4 regions of the Geodermatophilus sp. CPCC 206100 genome follow, and region 2 is predicted to be linked to each of the others. Evidence: riboswitches for the same ligand, from Rfam matches in the RefSeq annotation. Region 2 holds a riboswitch; each other region holds the start of a gene.
What was found. Region 2 has a riboswitch for cyclic di-AMP ahead of PGN05_RS15090 (C40 family peptidase). Riboswitches for the same ligand answer to the same signal wherever they lie in the genome.
Positions count from the first base shown of each region.

Region 1: another riboswitch for cyclic di-AMP. It lies ahead of PGN05_RS13360 (hypothetical protein); the one in region 2 lies ahead of PGN05_RS15090 (C40 family peptidase).
Region 3: another riboswitch for cyclic di-AMP. It lies ahead of PGN05_RS21080 (transglycosylase family protein); the one in region 2 lies ahead of PGN05_RS15090 (C40 family peptidase).
Region 4: another riboswitch for cyclic di-AMP. It lies ahead of PGN05_RS12040 (C40 family peptidase); the one in region 2 lies ahead of PGN05_RS15090 (C40 family peptidase).

Region 1 is NZ_JAQISV010000023.1:99,880-104,373, forward strand. It holds gene PGN05_RS13345 (hypothetical protein) at 1-114, opposite strand, end outside; gene lhgO (L-2-hydroxyglutarate oxidase) at 217-1,446, opposite strand; gene PGN05_RS13355 (DNA-directed RNA polymerase subunit alpha C-terminal domain-containing protein) at 1,443-1,955, opposite strand; gene PGN05_RS13360 (hypothetical protein) at 2,002-2,904, opposite strand; cyclic di-AMP (ydaO/yuaA leader) riboswitch at 3,182-3,329, opposite strand; gene PGN05_RS13365 (hypothetical protein) at 3,680-3,835, shown strand; gene PGN05_RS13370 (VOC family protein) at 3,846-4,349, opposite strand.
Region 2 is NZ_JAQISV010000030.1:35,722-40,215, forward strand. It holds gene PGN05_RS15075 (SMP-30/gluconolactonase/LRE family protein) at 1-639, shown strand, start outside; gene PGN05_RS15080 (D-2-hydroxyacid dehydrogenase family protein) at 644-1,606, opposite strand; gene PGN05_RS15085 (hypothetical protein) at 1,658-1,828, opposite strand; cyclic di-AMP (ydaO/yuaA leader) riboswitch at 2,180-2,313, shown strand; gene PGN05_RS15090 (C40 family peptidase) at 2,327-2,842, shown strand; gene PGN05_RS15095 (LppW family protein) at 2,885-3,769, opposite strand; gene PGN05_RS15100 (hypothetical protein) at 3,842-4,225, opposite strand; gene PGN05_RS15105 (hypothetical protein) at 4,389-4,494, opposite strand, start outside.
Region 3 is NZ_JAQISV010000050.1:34,532-39,025, forward strand. It holds gene PGN05_RS21065 (SRPBCC family protein) at 1-18, shown strand, start outside; gene mgrA (L-glyceraldehyde 3-phosphate reductase) at 26-1,063, opposite strand; gene PGN05_RS21075 (hypothetical protein) at 1,198-1,353, shown strand; gene PGN05_RS21080 (transglycosylase family protein) at 1,459-2,643, opposite strand; cyclic di-AMP (ydaO/yuaA leader) riboswitch at 2,646-2,796, opposite strand; gene map (type I methionyl aminopeptidase) at 3,035-3,805, opposite strand; gene PGN05_RS21090 (helix-turn-helix domain-containing protein) at 3,857-4,126, shown strand; gene PGN05_RS21095 (MFS transporter) at 4,322-4,494, shown strand, end outside.
Region 4 is NZ_JAQISV010000021.1:61,743-66,236, forward strand. It holds gene PGN05_RS12035 (M48 family metallopeptidase) at 1-303, opposite strand, end outside; gene PGN05_RS12040 (C40 family peptidase) at 575-1,546, opposite strand; cyclic di-AMP (ydaO/yuaA leader) riboswitch at 1,674-1,871, opposite strand; gene PGN05_RS12045 (hypothetical protein) at 2,050-2,346, opposite strand; gene PGN05_RS12050 (DEDD exonuclease domain-containing protein) at 2,533-4,407, shown strand; gene PGN05_RS12055 (Lrp/AsnC family transcriptional regulator) at 4,404-4,494, shown strand, end outside.

The DNA of each region.
Region 1 (4,494 bases), on a different contig from region 2:
GGAGGACGACGTGCCCTCGGCCGGATCCGCGTCGGCCAGCGCGGGCACGGCCACGGCCAGGCCGGTGAGGGTCAGCGCGCCGGCGGTGGCCGCGATCACGAGCTTCTTGCGCACAGGGTCTCCTCGTCCGGGGCCGGCGTCTCCGGCCTCGGGAGCAGCCTGCGCGCGCAGCCTGTGCCGCGGCTGGCACGGCCCCGTGGGCTTCCTGGACGCGGGTCAGTCCGCGTCGCCGGCGAGCACCCGGTCGGCCACGTACTCGCCGATGGCCAGGGCGGAGGTGGCCGCGGGGGACGGCGCGTTCCGGACGGTCACGACGGAGCCGAGCCGGTGGATGCGGAAGTCGTCGACGAGGGTGCCGTCCCGGTCGACGGCCTGGGCGCGGACACCGGCCGGCGCCCGCTCGACGTCGCCGTCGGTGAGCGCGGGGACGAACGCCCGCGCCGCGGCCACGAACGCCCGCCGCGACACCGAACCGTGGACCTCGGCCAGGCCGGTCCGCCAGTGCCGCCGGACCAGCGGGCGCGTGCCCGGCCAGGTGAGGGTCCGGGCCAGCTCGCCGAGCCGCACGTCGCGCCAGCGGTAGCCCTCCCGGGCCAGCGCGAGGACGGCGTTGGGCCCGATGTCCACCCCGCCGTCCACCCGCCGGGTGAAGTGGACGCCGAGGAACGGGTAGCGGGGGTCGGGCACCGGGTAGATCAGCCCGCGCACCAGCCAGCGGCGCTCCGGGACCAGCCGGAGGTACTCGCCGCGGAACGGCACGATGGCCGGGCCCGCCGCGTCACCGGCCAGGCGTGACACCCGGTCGGCCTGCAGCCCGGCGCAGACCACCAGCCGGTCGACGGCGAGGTCGGCCTCCCCGGAGCGGAGCACCACTCCCCCGCCGGGTTCCCGCCGCACGCCGGTGACCTCGAAGCCCAGCCGGACCTCGTGCCCCTGGCTCCGGAGCTCCCCGGCGATGGCCCGGGCCACGGCCCGGAAGTCGACGATGGCCGTGTGCGGCGAGTGCAGCGCCGCCACCCCGGCGGCCTCCGGCTCCACCTCGCGCAGCGCGTTCCCCGGGAGCCGGCGCAGGCCGGGCACCCCGTTGGCGGTGGCCCGGCGCTCGATCTCGGCCAGCGCGGGCAGCTCCCCGGCGTGCCGGGCGACGACCAGCTTGCCGCACTCGTCGTGGACCAGGCCGTGCTCGGCGCAGAACTCGCGCAGCAGGGCCCGGCCCCGGGTGCACAGCCGCGCCTTGAGCGAGCCCGGCGGGTAGTAGAGGCCGGCGTGGACGACGCCGCTGTTGCGGCCGGTCTGGTGGACCGCCACGTCGGCTTCCTTGTCGACGACGGTGATCCGCGCGTCCGGCCGCAGCTGCGCCAACCGGCGGGCGACCGCCAGGCCCACGATGCCGGCGCCGACGACACCGATGCGCGGGGCGGCCGGACCCGTGACCGGACCGCTCAGCGCCCGTGCCCGAGGAGCCGCGCCACCAGCCGCACGGGGACGAGCACCGAGCCGCGGGCCAGCCGCCAGGGCGCTCCGGCGACCGAGCCGGCGACCCGCCGGCCGATGCGCCACAGGTCCGCGTACTCCGGAGGCCGCGGCGGCGGCGGAGCCGGCCAGACCGCGGGGTCGCGGGGCGGCGTCGCGGGCACGATCAGGTCGACCGTCGTGCGCCCGCGGGGGGCCCGCAGGGACTCGAGCGACGGGATCGGCAGGGCCCGGGGCGACTCCGCGTCGTCCTCCGGGGAGCGGGACGGCGCGCCGTCCTGGTGCGGCTCGGGGACGACGAGCCGGATGGCGGCGATGGAGCCGGCGCCCAGCCCGTCGATCCCGGCCAGGTCCCGCCGGGTCAGCCGCGCCAGCTGGTCGGCGCGGGTGATCCCGGCGCGGGTCAGGGCAGTGACCGCCCGGGTGGGCAGCCCGAGGTCCCGGACCGTCCCCGCGGTCGGCTGCTCCGGCGTCGTCGGCATGGGAACCGACCCTAGGCCGTCCTCCGGACGGCGGCCGACCGGCGGGTCAGCCGCGGTAGTTGACGTGCACGTGGTCGAAGTGGTTCGCGGTGACGCCGCCGCGGTCGGCCATCGCCTTCCACGCGCCGCCGGGCGAACTCAGCATCCGCTGCTTCCAGATGACGTAGTCCACGCCGAGCTCCTCCCAGTGGGCGATGTGGTACTGCGCGACCGCGTCCCCGAGGCCGGCGTCGGTGCCCACCATGTAGTCGGCGGCCAGCCCCGAGGGGTGGCCGCCCGGGTCGGCAGCGCTGGCGCGGGTGCCGCCGATGGTGTTGCCGGCGAAGCCGGGCACGTTGCTCACGACCGCGTTGGCGGCGGCCTGCACCTGCGGCTTCACCCCACCGGCGGAGTTGGTGATCTTCGCGACCGCGCCGGCGGCCGCGGTGGAGGCCCGCGCGGCGGTGGGCGGCGCGGCGGCCGCGGGGGCCGCCGCCTGCTCCTGCGCCTCGGCCTGGGCCCGTGCCTGGGCCTGCTGCTCGGCGGCCTGCCGCTCGGCGGCCTCGCGCTGGGCGGCCGCCTCGGCCTCGGCCGCGGCGCGGGCGGCGGCCTCGGCCTCCGCCCGCTGCCGGTCGAGCACGGCCTGGTCGGCGGCCGCCTGGACCTGCGCGGCCGCCACCTGGGCGTCCTCGCGGGTGCTGCGGGTGGCCGCGAGGTCCTCGAGGGGCTGGAGGTCGCGCGTCAGGTCCACCGGGCCCGCCGAGGCGGAGAGGCCGAGTTCCTGCGCGACGCTCACCGACTCCGTGGCGCCGGCCTCGGCCACGGCGGCGGGCTCGGCACCGACGACGACGTGGACGAGGACGGCGCCGGCCGCGGCGACGCCCAGGTACAGGCCGGGACGGCGGACCGAGGAGGGCGGGCGGCGGCGCGAGCGGGCAGCGCGGCCGGACGGGGTCGTGCGGGTGTCCATGGGTGGTGGGTGCTCCGGGGGTGCGGGCGCAGGAGGACCGGGGAGAACGGTCGGCTGCGGGGGGATGCGGGCAGCAGGGGCCACGGTCGTCGGGGCCGGCCGGCCGAGCACACGGGGGAACCGGCGGGAGCCGGCTGAACAGCAGCGCTCGGGGGTGTGCGGCGGCGGGCGGCGGGACGGCCGCGGGCGGTCAGGTGCGCGGGCGGCCTCGGGTCCTGCCGTGCCCGGCCGAGCGGGGTCGCGCAGCAGTGACCGAGGGCGCCATCCGGCGGCTCTCCGTTTCTCCCGATGCCGCCTACCGAGTTAGCTGACGGGTTCGGGCGGGAAGCAGCCCTACCCGGCCGGGACGCGCCCGGGCGGGATTCACCCCAGTACTGCGGTGGGTCCCCGGCTCGCCCCGGAGGGCGACTCGGCGGCGTCCGCTCGGACTCCCCCGGGTGGGGGCGTGACACCGCCGGACACCACCCACGGTAACCGTCGTTATGCAGTTGTGACAATCGCCGGCAGCGAGTCGACCGGGTGACCCGGGTCGCTGGCGGGCTCTGGCGTGGCGGCGTGGAGGTCTGGTTCGACCCGTCCTGCTCCAGGTGCCGCACCGCCCGGGACGAGCTCGAGGCGGCCGGCGTCGAGCACACGGTGCGCCGCTACCTGGGCGACCCGCCCACGGAGGCGGAGCTGCGGGCCGCGCTGAGCGCCCTCGACCCCCAGCCGTGGGAGGTCACCCGGATGTCCGAGTCGCCGGCCCGCGAGCTGGGCCTTCGCGACACGGCGCGCGATGCCGACGCCTGGATCCGGCCTGCTGGCGGAGCACCCGCGGCTCCTGCAGCCCCCCGTCGTGCTCACCGACGACGGCCGCGCGTGGGTGGCGCGGGACGGCGCGACCCTCGCCGAGGTGGTCGCGGCCGGCCGCGACGGATCCGGCCGGCCGTGACCCCGGCGGCTCAGAGGACGTGCGTGCCGTACATCTCACCCAGCGGGTCGGCGATCAGCTCGATGCGGGCGCCGTCCGGGTCGCGGAAGTAGACCGACACCCCGCTGTGCACCTCGTGCGCGACGCCGGCGTCGGTCAGCCGCCGCACCAGCTCCTCCCAGTGCCGCGGCTCGACGCTGATGGCCATGTGGTGCAGGCCGCCGAGCACCTCGGCGTAGGGGCCGACGTCCAGGCCCGGGAAGTCGAAGAAGGCGAGGAGGTTGCCGTTGCCGATGTCGAAGAAGAAGTGCGAGGAGCCCGGGTAGTCCCGGTTCTCGATGAGCTCGGTCAGCGGGAAGCCCAGCACGTCCTGGTAGAAGCGGACCGTCCGCTCCACGTCGCTGCTGATCAGCGCGGTGTGGTGCAGCCCGCGCGCGGTCGAGGCGGGGCGCTCGCCGGCCGGCCGCAGGTGGGCCGCCCGGATGCGGGCGCGCTCGGCTTCCGACGTCGCCGGGTCGGGCCTGGTCGTGGTCATGTCGGGTCCTCTCGGAGTGGGCATCGGCGCGGCGCGGTGCCCGGACGATCCGCCACCGCGGGCCGCGGGGACAAGGACCTCCGGCGTCGGCCCGAACCGGGCAGGGGGGCCCGCTGTTCCCGGCCGGCTCCGCGCACCGGCGGGA
Region 2 (4,494 bases):
GCCGACCTGTCCGAGCACTGCAGCGGCTCGCTCAACGACCTGGTCGTCACCGAGCAGGGGCAGGTGTTCGTCGGCGACTTCGGCTTCGACCTCATGGCCGGCGACGACGCGGCGCCGGCGACGCTCAAGCGGGTCGACCCGGACGGCACGGTCACCGTGGTCGCCGACGGCCTGCAGTTCCCGAACGGCTCGGTGATCACCCCGGACGGCGGGACCCTGATCGTCGGCGAGACGTTCGGCAACCGGTACACCGCGTGGGACCTCACCCCGGACGGGACGCTGTCCAACCGCCGGGTGTGGGCGGCGCTCGGCCCGGAGGTGACCGGCCGGACCACCGAGGAGGTGCTCGGCCAACTGGTGATCGCCCCCGACGGCTGCACCCTCGACGCCGAGGGGCACATCTGGGCGGCCGACGGCCTCGGCGCGCGGGTGGTCCGCCTCGCGCCGGGCGGCGTGGTGGTCGACCAGGTGGCGGCGCCGTCCGGGCTGGGCGTCTTCGCCTGCATGCTCGGCGGGGACGACGGCCGCACCCTGCTGATGTGCTGCGCGCCGGACTTCTACGAGCACAACCGCGCGCCGGTGCGCGAGGCGGTGCTGGTGGCGACCGAGGTCGACGTCCCGCACGCCGGCCGGCCCTAGGCGCTCACTCCGGGCGGAGGACGCGGACGGGCGAGCCGGCGAGGAACGCGGCGACGTCCTCGACCGCCTCGCCGTAGAAGACCTCGTAGGTGTTGCGGGTGACGTAGCCGAGGTGCGGCGTGAGGACGGCGCGCCGCTCGCGGCGGAGCGGGTGCTCGGCGGGCAGCGGCTCGCGGTCGTAGACGTCGAGGCCGGCGCCCGCGATGCGCTCCTCGCGGAGGGCCGCGAGGAGGGCGGTCTCGTCGACGATCGGCCCGCGGGAGGTGTTGACCAGGATCGCGGTGCGCTTCATCCGCGCCAGCTCCGCGCGGCCGACCAGCCCGCGGGTGCGGTCGGAGAGGACCAGGTGCACGGTGACGACGTCCGCTGTGGCGAACAGCTCGTCCCGGCCCACCCGTCGCACGCCGACCTCCGCGGCGCGCTCGTCGGTGAGGTGCTGGCTCCACGCGACGACGTCCATGTCGAAGGCGCGGCCGATGCGGGCGACCCGCGCGCCGAGCCGGCCGAGCCCGACGACGCCGAGTGTGGCGCCGGCGAGGTCGGTGCCGAGCGTGGTCTGCCAGCCGCCGGCGCGCATGCCGGCGTCCTCCTCCGGGACGTGCCGGGCCACCGCCAGGATGAGCGCCCAGGTCAGCTCGGCGGTGCCGGGCGCGTGCGAGCCGGTGCCGCAGACGGGGATGCCGAGGTCGGCCGCGGCGGCGAGGTCGATGGCCGCGTTGCGCCGGCCAGTGGTGACCAGCAGGCGCAGCTGCGGGAGGCGTTCGAGGACGCGGCGCGGGAACGGCGTGCGCTCGCGCATGGCGACGAGCACGTCGAAGGGCCGGAGGCGGGCGACGAGGGCGTCCTCGTCGGGCGCGGGGTCGGCGAGGTAGGTGACCTCGGCCGGTTCGGGCAGCCGGGACCAGTCGCAGAAGTCCGCGGCGACGGACTGGTGGTCGTCGAGGACGGCGATGCGGAGCACGGTCACCGGACGCGGCCCCGGCTCGGAGCTCGAGCGGGGCTGCGTCCGGTCACGGCGTCAGCGGACGGGGCCGCGGCCGTAGCCCTTGCCGCCGCCGCCCTTCTTGTTCTGCTCGCCCATCTTGGCGATGAACTCCTTGATCTTGGCCTGGTTCTGCGGCTTGCGGGCCTCCTGCAGCACCTTCGCCGCGATCCCCGACGCCACGAGCTTGCGGATCATGCCTGCCATCGAACTGCTCCTCCTGGTTGGGGTTGCCTGCTTCCCTGCCCGCCCGACGGCCGGGTCAATCACCCGGGATCCCAGCGCTCGCGGTCGCCCGCCGGTGACGCACCGTGGCGGCACCCCGGGGTCAGGTCAAGTCGTGGAAATCTCCTGACCAGCACGGACGCTGGGGAAACGCTCCTCACGCTCCGTCGTCCCCGCTGCTGACGACGGCGAGTCGCGGCGAGGTCGGCGCGGTCGCCAGGTCATCGACCCCGATTGGCGACGCTCGTCGCGCCTTCTTAGCGTTCTGCCCGGTCTCGCGGGCCCCCTCGCCGCCCATCTCCCGGAGCGGCACCCGCCGGACCCCGCCGAACCAGGCATCGGTCGTCTACCGATGCCCGGACCGGGGACCCACCTGGATCCCTGGGGTGAAGCGCGATCCGTCGCGCCGGGCGACTCCCCCGCCCGAACCCGTCAGCTAACCCGGTAGGCGGCCGTGGAGAACAGGAGAACCCGTCGTCCATGACGACTACACGCACGCCCTCTGCACGTCGCACGTTCCGCGGGATCGCCGTCGCCGCCATCGCCGGTGCCGGAATCGCCCTCACCCCCCTGCCGGCCTCGGCCGACGCGGGTGACCCCGCCGCCACCGCCGCCGTCGCCGCCGCTCCGGCCGCCGCGCCGAACGGCACCGCCCAGGCCGCCGTCGACACCGCTCTCGCCCAGGTGGGCGACCGCTACGTCTACGGCGCGACCGGTCCCAACTCCTTCGACTGCTCGGGCCTGACCTCCTTCTCGTACAAGGCGGCCGGCGTCTCGATCCCCCGCACCTCGCGGGCGCAGTCGACGTTCGGGGCCGCGGTCGGGAAGGGCGACCTCCGGCCGGGTGACCTGGTGTTCTTCTACAGCCCCGTCTCGCACGTGGGCATGTACATCGGCAACGGCCAGATGGTGCACGCCTCGACGGCCGGCAAGCCGGTCGCCGTGGTCAACCTCGACTCGATGCCGAGCTACGCCGGCGCTCGCCGGGTCGCCTGACGCCGCGGTGCCCCGGCCGCTCGTCGAGCGGCCGGGGCACGGTCAGCCGATGCCGGCGAGAACGGCGGCCGCTGCGCCGTCGAGCGCGGCGCGGGCCCGGTCCCAGGTCGTGGAGGTCGGGAAGTCGCCGAGCAGGACGACCACCCGGCCGTCGGGGAGCACGCCCGCCGAGTGCAGCTGGCGCCGGCCGTCGACGCAGCACATCCAGCCCTGCTTGACGCCGGCCCGGCCGAACAGCCCGAACCGCTGGTCGAACCCGTCGGCGGCGGTGGTGGCGACCGATCCCAGCCAGCCGGTGAGCAGCCCGGCGCGTTCCGCGTCGAGCAGCTCGGGGAGCCGGCGGAGGACGGTGGCGTAGTCCGCCGCCGTGGTGGTCGCCTGCCCCCACTGCCCGGCGATCGCCGGCGGTGCGGTGCCGGTCAGGCCGAGTTCGCCGGCGAGGTCGGTGACCAGGCGGGCGCCGTCGTACCGGTCCCAGAGCAGGCTCATCGCGTCGTCGTCGGAGTCGGTGATGGCGCGCTGGGCCCGTTCGAGGTCGCTCTCGTCGAGGGGAACGGCGCCGGCCTGGTCGAGCTGGAGCAGCCGGGTCACCACCACCACCTTGACCAGCGAGGCGGTGTAGGCGGGTGCGCCCGCGTCGCCGCCGGCGAGGAGCTGGTGGCCGTCGGCGTCCTGGACGGCGACCGTGACCGTCCCGCCGGCGCCGGCCGCCGCGGCCGTGACGTCGGTCAGGACCCGGACCGCGTCGACGGCCGGGGCCACGGGTCGGGGTGGCACGACCTCAGCGGTCGGGGAACTCCGGACCGAGGCGGTGTCGACGTCCTGGCCGGCGGCGTGGCCGGCGCACCCGGCCAGGACCGCCGCGGCGCACAGCGCGGCCAGACCCCGGCGGAGCCGGTGGTCTCGGAGGGGACGGCGTCCGGCCACGGGCCCAGGGTGGGACCGCTTCCTGGCAAACACCCCGCCTGAGCTGCTGCTCTCCCCCGGACGGGGGACGGCCTACCGCGGCCGGCAGGGCTGCGGCAGGTCGCCGGCGGGCTGGACGGAGAAGGCGGCGTGGGACTCCCGGGGCCAGGAGCGGAGGAACAGGAGCCCGTAGCGGAGGTTCAGCAGCGCGTCGGCGCCGACCCGGCCGACGTGCTCCACGAGCCGCGCGGTGTCGTGGTTGCGGTAGCGGCGCAGCTCGTCGCCGACGGCCACGGTGACGACGTCGTCGACGGCGCCCATGACGACGACGGCGGCCCAGTCCTCGTCCGGGCTGCTGTTGGCGAGCTGGACGCGCAGCGGGTGCACGCCGTGTCCGGGGACGTAGCTGCGGCAGCGAGGAGCCTCGGACGCCCGGTTGCCCGTCCAGAGGGGGAAGCCGAGGTCGGGGTCGGTCATGAGGCGCTCCTTGGTGCATCGCGGCGGGTCAGGGACCGCGGTGCTCCAGGACAGCACCCCGCGAACGCGCCGGCCCCCCGGAGCCGCCCGGTCGGGCGCCGGCGTCCTCCCATCGCGTGAGGGACGCGGGCCGCCGGTCACGCAACGTCAGTGCCGCCCGCGCTCAGCCGACGACGTAGCGACGACGGAACCCGCCCGCCCAGTCGGCGAGGTCGTCGATCCCGGCAGCGGCGTCCGCCAGCTGCCGGTGCGCCACGTACCGGACGTCG
Region 3 (4,494 bases), on a different contig from region 2:
GTGGAGGGCCGCGGCTGATCCGTCGTCAGGCTCCTCCGGTGCGCGGCGCCTGCCAGATGTCGATGCCGGCGTCGACGGCGTGCTGGTCGATGGCGGCCAGCTCCTCGTCGCTGAAGGCCGGATGCGCCAGGGCGCCGACGTTCAGCTCGAGCTGCTCGACGCTGCTCGCGCCGATGAGCACCGTGGTCACCCGCGGGTCGCGCAGCGCCCAGGCCAGCGCCATCTGTGCCAGGCCCTGCCCGCGCTCCCGGGCGATGCCGTCGAGCGCCCGCACGTGGGTCAGCGCCTCCTCGGTGAGCAGGTCGGTCGACAGCGACTTGCCCTGGCTGGCGCGCGACCCCTCGGGGATGCCGTCGAGGTACTTGGTCGTGAGCATCCCCTGGGCCAGCGGCGAGAAGGCGATGCAGCCGGCGCCGACGTCGGCCAGCACGTCGAGCAGGCCCTCGGTCTCGATCCAGCGGTTGAGCATCGAGTAGGAGGGCTGGTGGATCAGCAGCGGCGTCCCGAGGTCGGCGAGGATCGCCGCGGCCCGCGCGGTGTCCTGCGGCCCGTAGCTGGAGATGCCGGCGTAGAGGGCCTTCCCGGCCCGGACGGCGGAGTGCAGCGCGCCCATCGTCTCCTCGAGCGGCGTGGTCGGGTCCGGCCGGTGCGAGTAGAAGATGTCGACGTACTCCAGGCCCATGCGGCGCAGCGACTGGTCCAGGCTCGCGGTCACGTACTTGCGGGAGCCGCCGCCCTGGCCGTAGGGGCCGGGCCACATGTCGTAGCCGGCCTTGGTGGAGATCACCAGCTCGTCGCGGTACGGCCGGAAGTCGTCGGCGAGGTGCCGGCCGAAGTTGGTCTCCGCCGACCCGTAGGGCGGTCCGTAGTTGTTGGCCAGGTCGAAGTGGGTGATGCCCAGGTCGAAGGCCCGGCGCAGGATCGCGCGCTGCCGCTCGAACGGGACGTCGTCCCCGAAGTTGTGCCACAGCCCGAGGCTGACCGCCGGCAGGTCCAGGCCGCTGCGGCCGGTGCGCCGGTAGGTCATGGAGTCGTAGCGGTCGTCGGACGCTCGGAAGCCCATGCGCCCGATCCAACCAGCGCCCTCGCCTCGCGGCCTCGGGAACGGCTGCGGCCGGCCCGCGGGGTGTCGTCAGGGACGAGGGCACCCCCTAGGGTCGAGCCGTTGGATGTCGGGCTCGTCGACGGGAGATCACCGTGCTCCGCCTCCTCGGACTCCTGCTGGTCGTCTGGCTCGCGATCACCGTCATCGGGGCCGTCGTGAAGGGCCTGTTCTGGCTGGCCGTCGTCGGGCTGCTGTTCTTCCTGGTCACCGCCGCGCTCGGGTGGCACAAGCGGGGCACCCGGGTCTGACCCGGGCTCCTCCGCGAGGCGGCGCGGCCCGGGCAGCACGACGGCCCCGCCCCTCCTCGCGGAGGGACGGGGCCGTCGGCGCTGCGGACCAGCCGTGCGGCGTGCTCAGGCCGCCCGGTAGTTCACGTGGACGTGGTCGAAGTGGTTGGCCGTGGCGCTGCCGCGGTCCTCCATCGCCTTCCACGAACCGGTCGGCGAGGTCAGGATCCGCTGCTGCCAGATGACGTACTCCACGCCGAGCTCGTCCCAGTGCTCGATCTGGTACTGCGCGATCGCGTCGCCGAGGCCGGCGTCGGCGACCATGTAGTCCAGCGCCAGGCCCGACGGGTGACCGTGCGGGTCGACGGCGCTGGCGCGGGTGCCGCCGATGGTGATGCCGGCGGCACCGGGGACGTTGCTGACGACCGCGTCGGCGGCGGCCTGAGCCTGCGGCTTGACCGCGCCGGCGCTGTTGGTGATCTTGGCGACTGCCGTAGCCGGGGCGGCCACGGGAGCCGCGGCGGCCACCGGAGCGGGGGCGGCCTCGGGAGCGGGGGCGGTCGCCGCCTGCGGAGCCGGCGCCGAGTTGCCGACCGTGCCCGACTCGGGAGCCGGAGCCGGAGCGGAGGCCGGGGCGGGGGCCGGGGCGACCTGCTCGTCGCCGGCGACCTCGAGCACCTGGCCCGGGAGGATCCGGTTGGGGTTGCTCCCGATGACGTCGAGGTTGCGCTGGTACAGCTCGCGCCACCGCTCACCGTGCGCGGCCGCGATCTTGGCCACCGTGTCGCCGCGGCGGACGGTGTAGTCGCCGCCCCCCGCGGCGTGGCGACCGTAGGTCTCGGCGGTCTCGGCGGTCTCGGCGGCGGGCTGCGCCGGAGCCGGCTGCTCGGCAGCCGGCTGCTCCGGCGCCGGCGCGGGGGTCGACGCCAGCGCGGCCGGGGTGGTGCCGTCGGTCAGGCGCTTGCCGCAGGTCGGCCAGGCGCCGACGCCCTGACCGGCGAGCACCTTCTCCGCCGTCTCGACCTGCTGGGCGGGGGTGGCCAGGTCGGCGCGGGGCGCGAAGGCGGTACCGCCGAACGCGGCCCAGGTCGACTGACTGAACTGCAGGCCACCGAAGTAGCCGTTGCCGGTGTTGATGCTCCAGTCCCCGCCGGACTCGCAGGCGGCGACGCCGGTCCAGTCGTGCGTGGTGGAGGCCTGTGCGGGAGAGGTGAGGACGCCCAGCCCGACGACGGTGGCGCCCGTCGCGACGGGGACACGGGCGAGTGCCTTCTTGGTGCGGACGTAACGGGGCGCGCGGTGCTTGGACATGGGTGATCTCCGATCACCGCCGGCGAGGTCAGCTGTCGGGTTCGGGCGATCGGTGCCCGGCCGCGGTTCGCGGCTTCACCCCGAGGCGCGCAGCTGCGCGCCGTGTACGTGGGTCCCCCACCCCTGCCCTGAGTGCTCTGGTGGACGACCGGTGGGCAGGGTTTGGCGGACCGGCGCCGCGCTCCGATTCGCTGAGCGCAGCCAAAACATTACGTTTCGTTATGTGCACTGTCGCCATGACGCCCGTCACACCGGCCGCTCTCCGTCCGGGTCCGCTGGTCAGGTCCGTGGGCGGCAGCCGACTGTGACGCACGCAGCGCGGGTCCGACCGTGCGCAGCCCCGGCCGGCCGCCGCCGACCCGCGGGCTCGCGCTGCGGAGCGAGCCCTCGGTCAGCGCGGGGCGGTGAGGATGCGCGGGCCGTCCTCGGTGACCGCGACGGTGTGCTCGACGTGTGCGGCCCGGCTGCCGTCGGCGCTGCGGAGTGTCCAGCCGTCGGCGTCCACCCGGTAGTCGTCGGTGCCGCCGGCGAGGAACCACGGCTCGATCGCGATGACCAGCCCCGCCCGCAGCGGCACCCCCCGGCCGGCCCGGCCCTCGTTGGGGACGTGCGGCGCCTCGTGCATCGTGCGGCCCACCCCGTGGCCGCCCTGGTCGGTGTTGATGCCGCAGCCACCCGCCCGGCCGACCGCGCCGATCGCCGCCGAGACGTCGCCGACCCGGTTGCCGACCACGGCCGCGGCGATCCCCGCGGCCAGCGCCCGCTCGGCGGTGGCGACGAGGGCGAGGTCCTCGCGGTGCGGGGTGCCGACCGGGAAGGTGATCGCCGAGTCCCCGACCCAGCCGTCGAGCGTCGCGCCGGCGTCCACGCTGAGCAGGTCGCCGTCCTCGAGCTCCTGCGGCGTCGGGATGCCGTGCAGCGCGACGTCGTTGACCGACAGGCAGACCACCCCGGGGAACGGCGGCGTGGTGGCCAGCGGCGCGTACCCGAGGAACGGCGAGGTCGCGCCGGCGTCGGCGAGGACGTCGCGGGCCACCTGGTCGAGCTGGCTGAGCCGGACGCCGGGTGCCGCCGCGGCCCGGACGGCGGCGAGCATGTCGGCCACGACCGCTCCCGCGGCGCGCATGGCGTCCAGCTCCCCGGGGGTGCGCAGCTCGATCACGACGATCCCTCCTCGGGCCGGTACAGCTATCCCGGTATTAGTATCACGGCCATGGTGCGCCCCCCGCTGAGCCCCGAGGAGCGCGAACGCGGCCGTCGGCTGGGCGCGCTGCTCCGCGCCGCACGCGGTGGACGCCCGCCCGCGGAGGTCGCCGCGGCCTCCGGGGTGAGTCTGGAGGCGCTGCGCAAGATCGAGTCCGGCCGGGTGCCGACTCCAGCGTTCTTCACGGTGGCCGCCCTCGCCCAGGCCCTCGACCTGCCGCTCGACGAACTGGCCGCCGAGCTCGCCGGCCCGGGCGACGGGACCGCGCTCTCCGCCTGAACCCGGCCCCGCCGGGCGCGGAACGTGGACGGTGCCAGGCGCTCCCGCCCGCGTCGCTGCACGACGACTCCGGGCACCCGGATCCACCGCAGGACGTCGACGAGTCACCGGATACCGGACGTGGATCTCCTCCGGTCCTGCCCGGGAAACCCGGCTGACCGGACGGCGCACGGCAGGCAGGATCGGCGCGCACCGATGAGCGCGCCCCCGCCGCGCGGTCTCCTCATCGACCGCACCGGCGCCGGGCACCCGCCCGCGGACCCGGTGCCGACGGAGGAGGACACCGTGGCCGACCGGGCTCCCGCACTGGACCTGCGCTCGGGGCCCGAGCGGGTCTTCGCGCACCTGCTGGTCAACAACCTGCTGGT
Region 4 (4,494 bases), on a different contig from region 2:
CCAACCCCCGCCCAGCGGCCGGGCGACCGCCCGGACCAGTCGCGCGCCGAGCGGCGTCAGCGCCAGGACCGCGGAGACGGTCAGGCCCAGCACGAGGGAGGCCAGCGACGCCGGCCGCAGTGCGGCAGCGAAGGACTCCGCGCGGTCGACGACGGCGGCGGGCACGCCCGCGCCGGGGCGGACCGGCGTCGCACCGCCGGTCGGCTCGGCCAGGACCGTCCACGGCGTCCGGAGGGCGATGACCAGGACGAGCGCCAGCCCCAACACACCCGCGACCAGCAGCGCGGCCCGGCGGGCGCTCACCCGGCCGATCCTAAGAGGACCCCCTGCCCCCCACCGCTCGCAGGCTCGCGGCGGGCCCCTGCAGAGGGCCAAGGGCCAAAGCGGGACCCCGTTCCCCACCCTTCGCAGGCTCACGGCGGGCCCCTGCAGAGGGCCAAGGGCCAAAGCGGGACCCCGTTCCCCACCCTTCGCAGGCTCACGGCGGGGCCCGGACCGGGCCAGGAGCCGAGGCGGGACCCTCTGCCCCCCACCGCTCGCAGGCTCACGGCGGGGCCCTGCAGGGAGTCCGTCCTCAGACGAGGCGGCGCATGGCGGTGATGCCGCCCATCGAGTCCACGCCCACGACCTTCACCGGCTGGCTGGACGTCGAGGCGTGCACCATCTGCCCGTTGCCGATGTACATCGCCACGTGGCTGACCGGGCTGAAGAAGAAGATCAGGTCTCCCGGCTGGAGGTCGGCGCGGGAGACCGCCCGGCCCATGGTCGACTGCATGCGGCTCGAGTGCGGGAGGCTGACGCCGGCCGCGGCATAGGCGTACTGGGTGAGCCCGGAGCAGTCGAAGGAGTTGGGGCCGCCGGCGCCCCAGACGTAGGGATCCCCGACCTGCGCCAGCGCCGTGTCGACGGCGGCCTGCGCGGCACCGCTGGCCGCGGGCGCCGGTGCCGCGGCGGCCACCGGCTGGCCGGAGTGGGCCGTCTGCACCTGCTGCTGCTGCGGAGCGGACAGGGCGGCGTACTGCCCCCGGTAGTCGGCGATGTCCGCCTCGAGCCCGGACTGGCGAGCGGTGACCTCGTCGAGGGCCCCGCGGGCGGCCGCCGCCGCAGCATCGGCGTCGGCCTGGGCCCGCTCGGCTGCGGTGGCCGACTCGGCGACCTGCGCCAGCACGTCGCCGGCGTGCCCGGCGAGAGCGTCGAGCGTGGCCAGCTGCGAGACGAAGTCGTCGGCCGAGTCGCTGGTCGTCATCAGGTCGAACTCGGACAGGCTCCCGCCGGTGAACGCCGCGCGGGCCACCTGGCGGATCTGGCCGTCCAGCGCGCCGAGCCGGGCGTCGGCCTCGGCGGCGACACGGTCCGCGTCGGCGGCGGCAGCCTCACGCTGGGCGAGGGTCTCCCGCGCCTCGTTGACCTGCTCGCTGACGACCTCCAGCTCGTGGCCGGCCCGGGCGACGAGCTGGGCGGCCTGCGCGGCGCTGCCCGCCTGCTCCGGATCGGCGGTGGCCGTCCCTGGCAGCAGGGTCAGGGCCAGGCTGGCGGTGGCTCCCACGACGAGCCCGCGGCCGAGGCGGCCGGCGGTGGTGGGGCGGCGGGAGGTGACCGGGAGGTCGGGGTGGAGCGGATCAGGGGCATGCCCCAGGGCAGGGTGAGGGGTCGCCACGGGCGGCGGCTCTCCGTTTCTTCCTCAGCGACCGCCTACCGAGTTAGCTGACGGGTTCGGGCTGGGAAGACGTGCCCTATCTCTGCGTGCCGGCGGGCCGGCGCGTGTGCTCCGGCGGACCGGCGCACGCGAGAACTCACCCCAGTGCTGCGGTGGGTCCCCGGTTCACCCTCGACGCCAGGGAGCGCGTCGGGCGATTCGGCGGTGACCGGCCGAGGCCACCTCTGTACGGGTGACGACCTCCCGGCCGGACCGGCTCACCGTACGGACGTGGTGCAGGTGTGACAAACGAGGGCCGCGTGGACTGTGGGAACTCCCACACCGGCCCGGCGCGCCGCCCCGCTCCCCGCGCGCCGCTCGCGGAGCGCCGGACGGGACCTGCCTGCGCCCGCTCACCCGGTGCGCCGCCGCCGGTCTCCGGTGCCGCGAGGCGAGGCCTGGTGGCGCAGCGGTGGCACCAGGCCGCCCTCGGCCAGCGCCCGCACGGCGCGGCGCTCGACCTCGTCGAACTCCACCACCACGCCGGGCGCCGGGACGACGACGTCCTCGGCGGTCTGGGCGCGCGCCGTCATGGGCACCACGGTGGGATCGGCCCCCTGCCAGCCCGGTGGCGCCCCCAGCAGCACGGTGACGACGCAGTCCGTGCAGCCGGTGCCGCGAGCGGTGCAGGTGTCGCAGTCGATGAACATCAACCCACTCCTCTGCTGACCGGCCCTGGTCGCGGGGGCCGTCCCTGGCCCCGACCGGTCTGAGCAGCACGCTAGGGACGGGCACCGACAGTTCCGGACGGTCGCGCACCGCGGGCCCCGGGGGATCCAGCGTCCGCCCGGCGCGCGTCCCCGGGACTGTCACTCCCCCGACCTAGCGTCCGCCCCGTGCCCTCTTCCCCCGCCCGGCCGGCCGGGATCGCCGCCGGGACAGTCGCACGAGCCGCCGCCGGGCTGCCGCGCTACGAGCAGGCCACCATCGAGGAGCTGGGCACCCCGCTGGCGGAGGTCACGTTCGTCGTCGTCGACCTGGAGACCACCGGGGGGTCTCCCAAGGACAACGCGATCACCGAGATCGGCGCGGTCAAGGTGCGCGGCGGAGCGGTCCTCGGCGAGTTCCAGACCCTGGTCGACCCGGGCCGCGAGATCCCGCCCTACATCAGCGTGCTCACCGGAATCACCACCACGATGGTCACCGCGGCCCCGCGCATCGGCGCGGTCCTGCCCGCCTTCCTCGAGTTTGCCCGCGGCGCGGTCCTCGTCGCCCACAACGCCCCCTTCGACCTCGGCTTCCTGAAGGCCGCGTGCGCGGAGAACGGCATCGCCTGGCCGGCCGCTGCCTCGGTCGACACCGCCGTCCTCGCCCGCCGGCTGCTCACGCGCGACGAGGTGCCCAACTGCAAGCTGGCCACCCTGGCGCCCTACTTCCGCGCCGCCAGCGAGCCCTGCCACCGCGCCCTGGCCGACGCGCGGGCCACCGTCGACGTGCTGCACGGGCTGTTCGAGCGGCTGGGCCCGCTCGGCGTCTCCACCCTGGAGGAGCTGACCGGCCTCACCCGCCAGGTCGACCCCGACCGGCTGCGCAAGCGGCACCTGGCCGACGGCGTCCCCTCCGGCCCGGGCGTGTACCTCTTCCGCGGGCCCCGCGACGAGCCGCTCTACGTCGGGACGTCGAGCGACCTGCGCAGCCGCGTCCGCAGCTACTTCGGTGCCGGCGAGCAGCGCAGCCGGATCACCGAGATGGTCGCCCTCGCGCAGCGGGTCGACACCATCTCCTGCGCCCACGACCTCGAGGCCGCCGTCCGGGAGCTGCGGCTGATCGCCGAGCACAAGCCGCGCTACAACCGCCGTTCCCGCTTCCCCGAACGCGCCCTGTGGGTCCGCCTCACCGAGGAGCCCTTCCCGCGGCTGTCGGTGGTCCGCCGGGTGCGCCCGGGGGCCGGGGTCTTCCTCGGGCCGTTCCCGGACCGGCGGGCGGCCGACGCGGCGGTGGCCGCCATCCACGAGTCCCTCCCGCTGCGCCAGTGCACCGGCCGGCTGTCGGTGCGGGTGCTCGGCACCGCCTGCGCACTGGCGGGCATGGGGCGCTGCGGAGCGCCCTGCACCGGCGCCCAGTCGGTCGACGAGTACGCCGGCATCGCCGACGTCCTGCGCGCGGCGGTCGCCTCCGACCCCCGGGCCCTGCTGGCACCGCTGCTGTCCCGGGTGGACCGGCTGGCCGCCGACGAGCGCTACGAGGACGCTGCCGTCCTCCGCGACCGCGTGGCGGTCCTCGTGCGGGCGGTGCGCCGCCGGCAGCGGCTCGAGTCGCTGGCGGCGGTCCCCGAACTGGTGCTGGCGCGGCCGGCCTTCGAGGGCGGCTGGCAGCTGTCCGTCGTCCGCCGGGGACGGCTGGTCGCCGCCGGCTGCGCCGAACGCGGGGCGTCGGTCCGGGCCACCCTCGAGGGGCTGTTCGCCACCGCCGAGACCCCGCTCGGTCCCGAGGACGAGCTGGCCGCGTCCGTGGACGAGACCGAGCTCGTGCTGCGCTGGATGGAGAAGCCGGGCACCCGGCTGGTGCAGGTGTCCGGCACGCTCGCCTGCCCGGCCCCGGGCACCGGCGGGTTCAGCGACTTCCTCGACCGCGTGGAGGCCGGCCGCCACGAGCGCGACCCGTTCGCCGACGGCCGCGCCCTCGGCACCCGCGCGCGTCCCGAGCGGATCACCCCGGGGCCGCACAGCACCTCCCGGCCACCCGTGGCCCGGCTAGCATCGCCGGCGTGATCACCGCCATCGTCATGATCGACGCGGCCACCGACTCGATCCCCGAGGTGGCCCAGGCCGTCGCCGACCTCGACGGGGTGAGCGAGG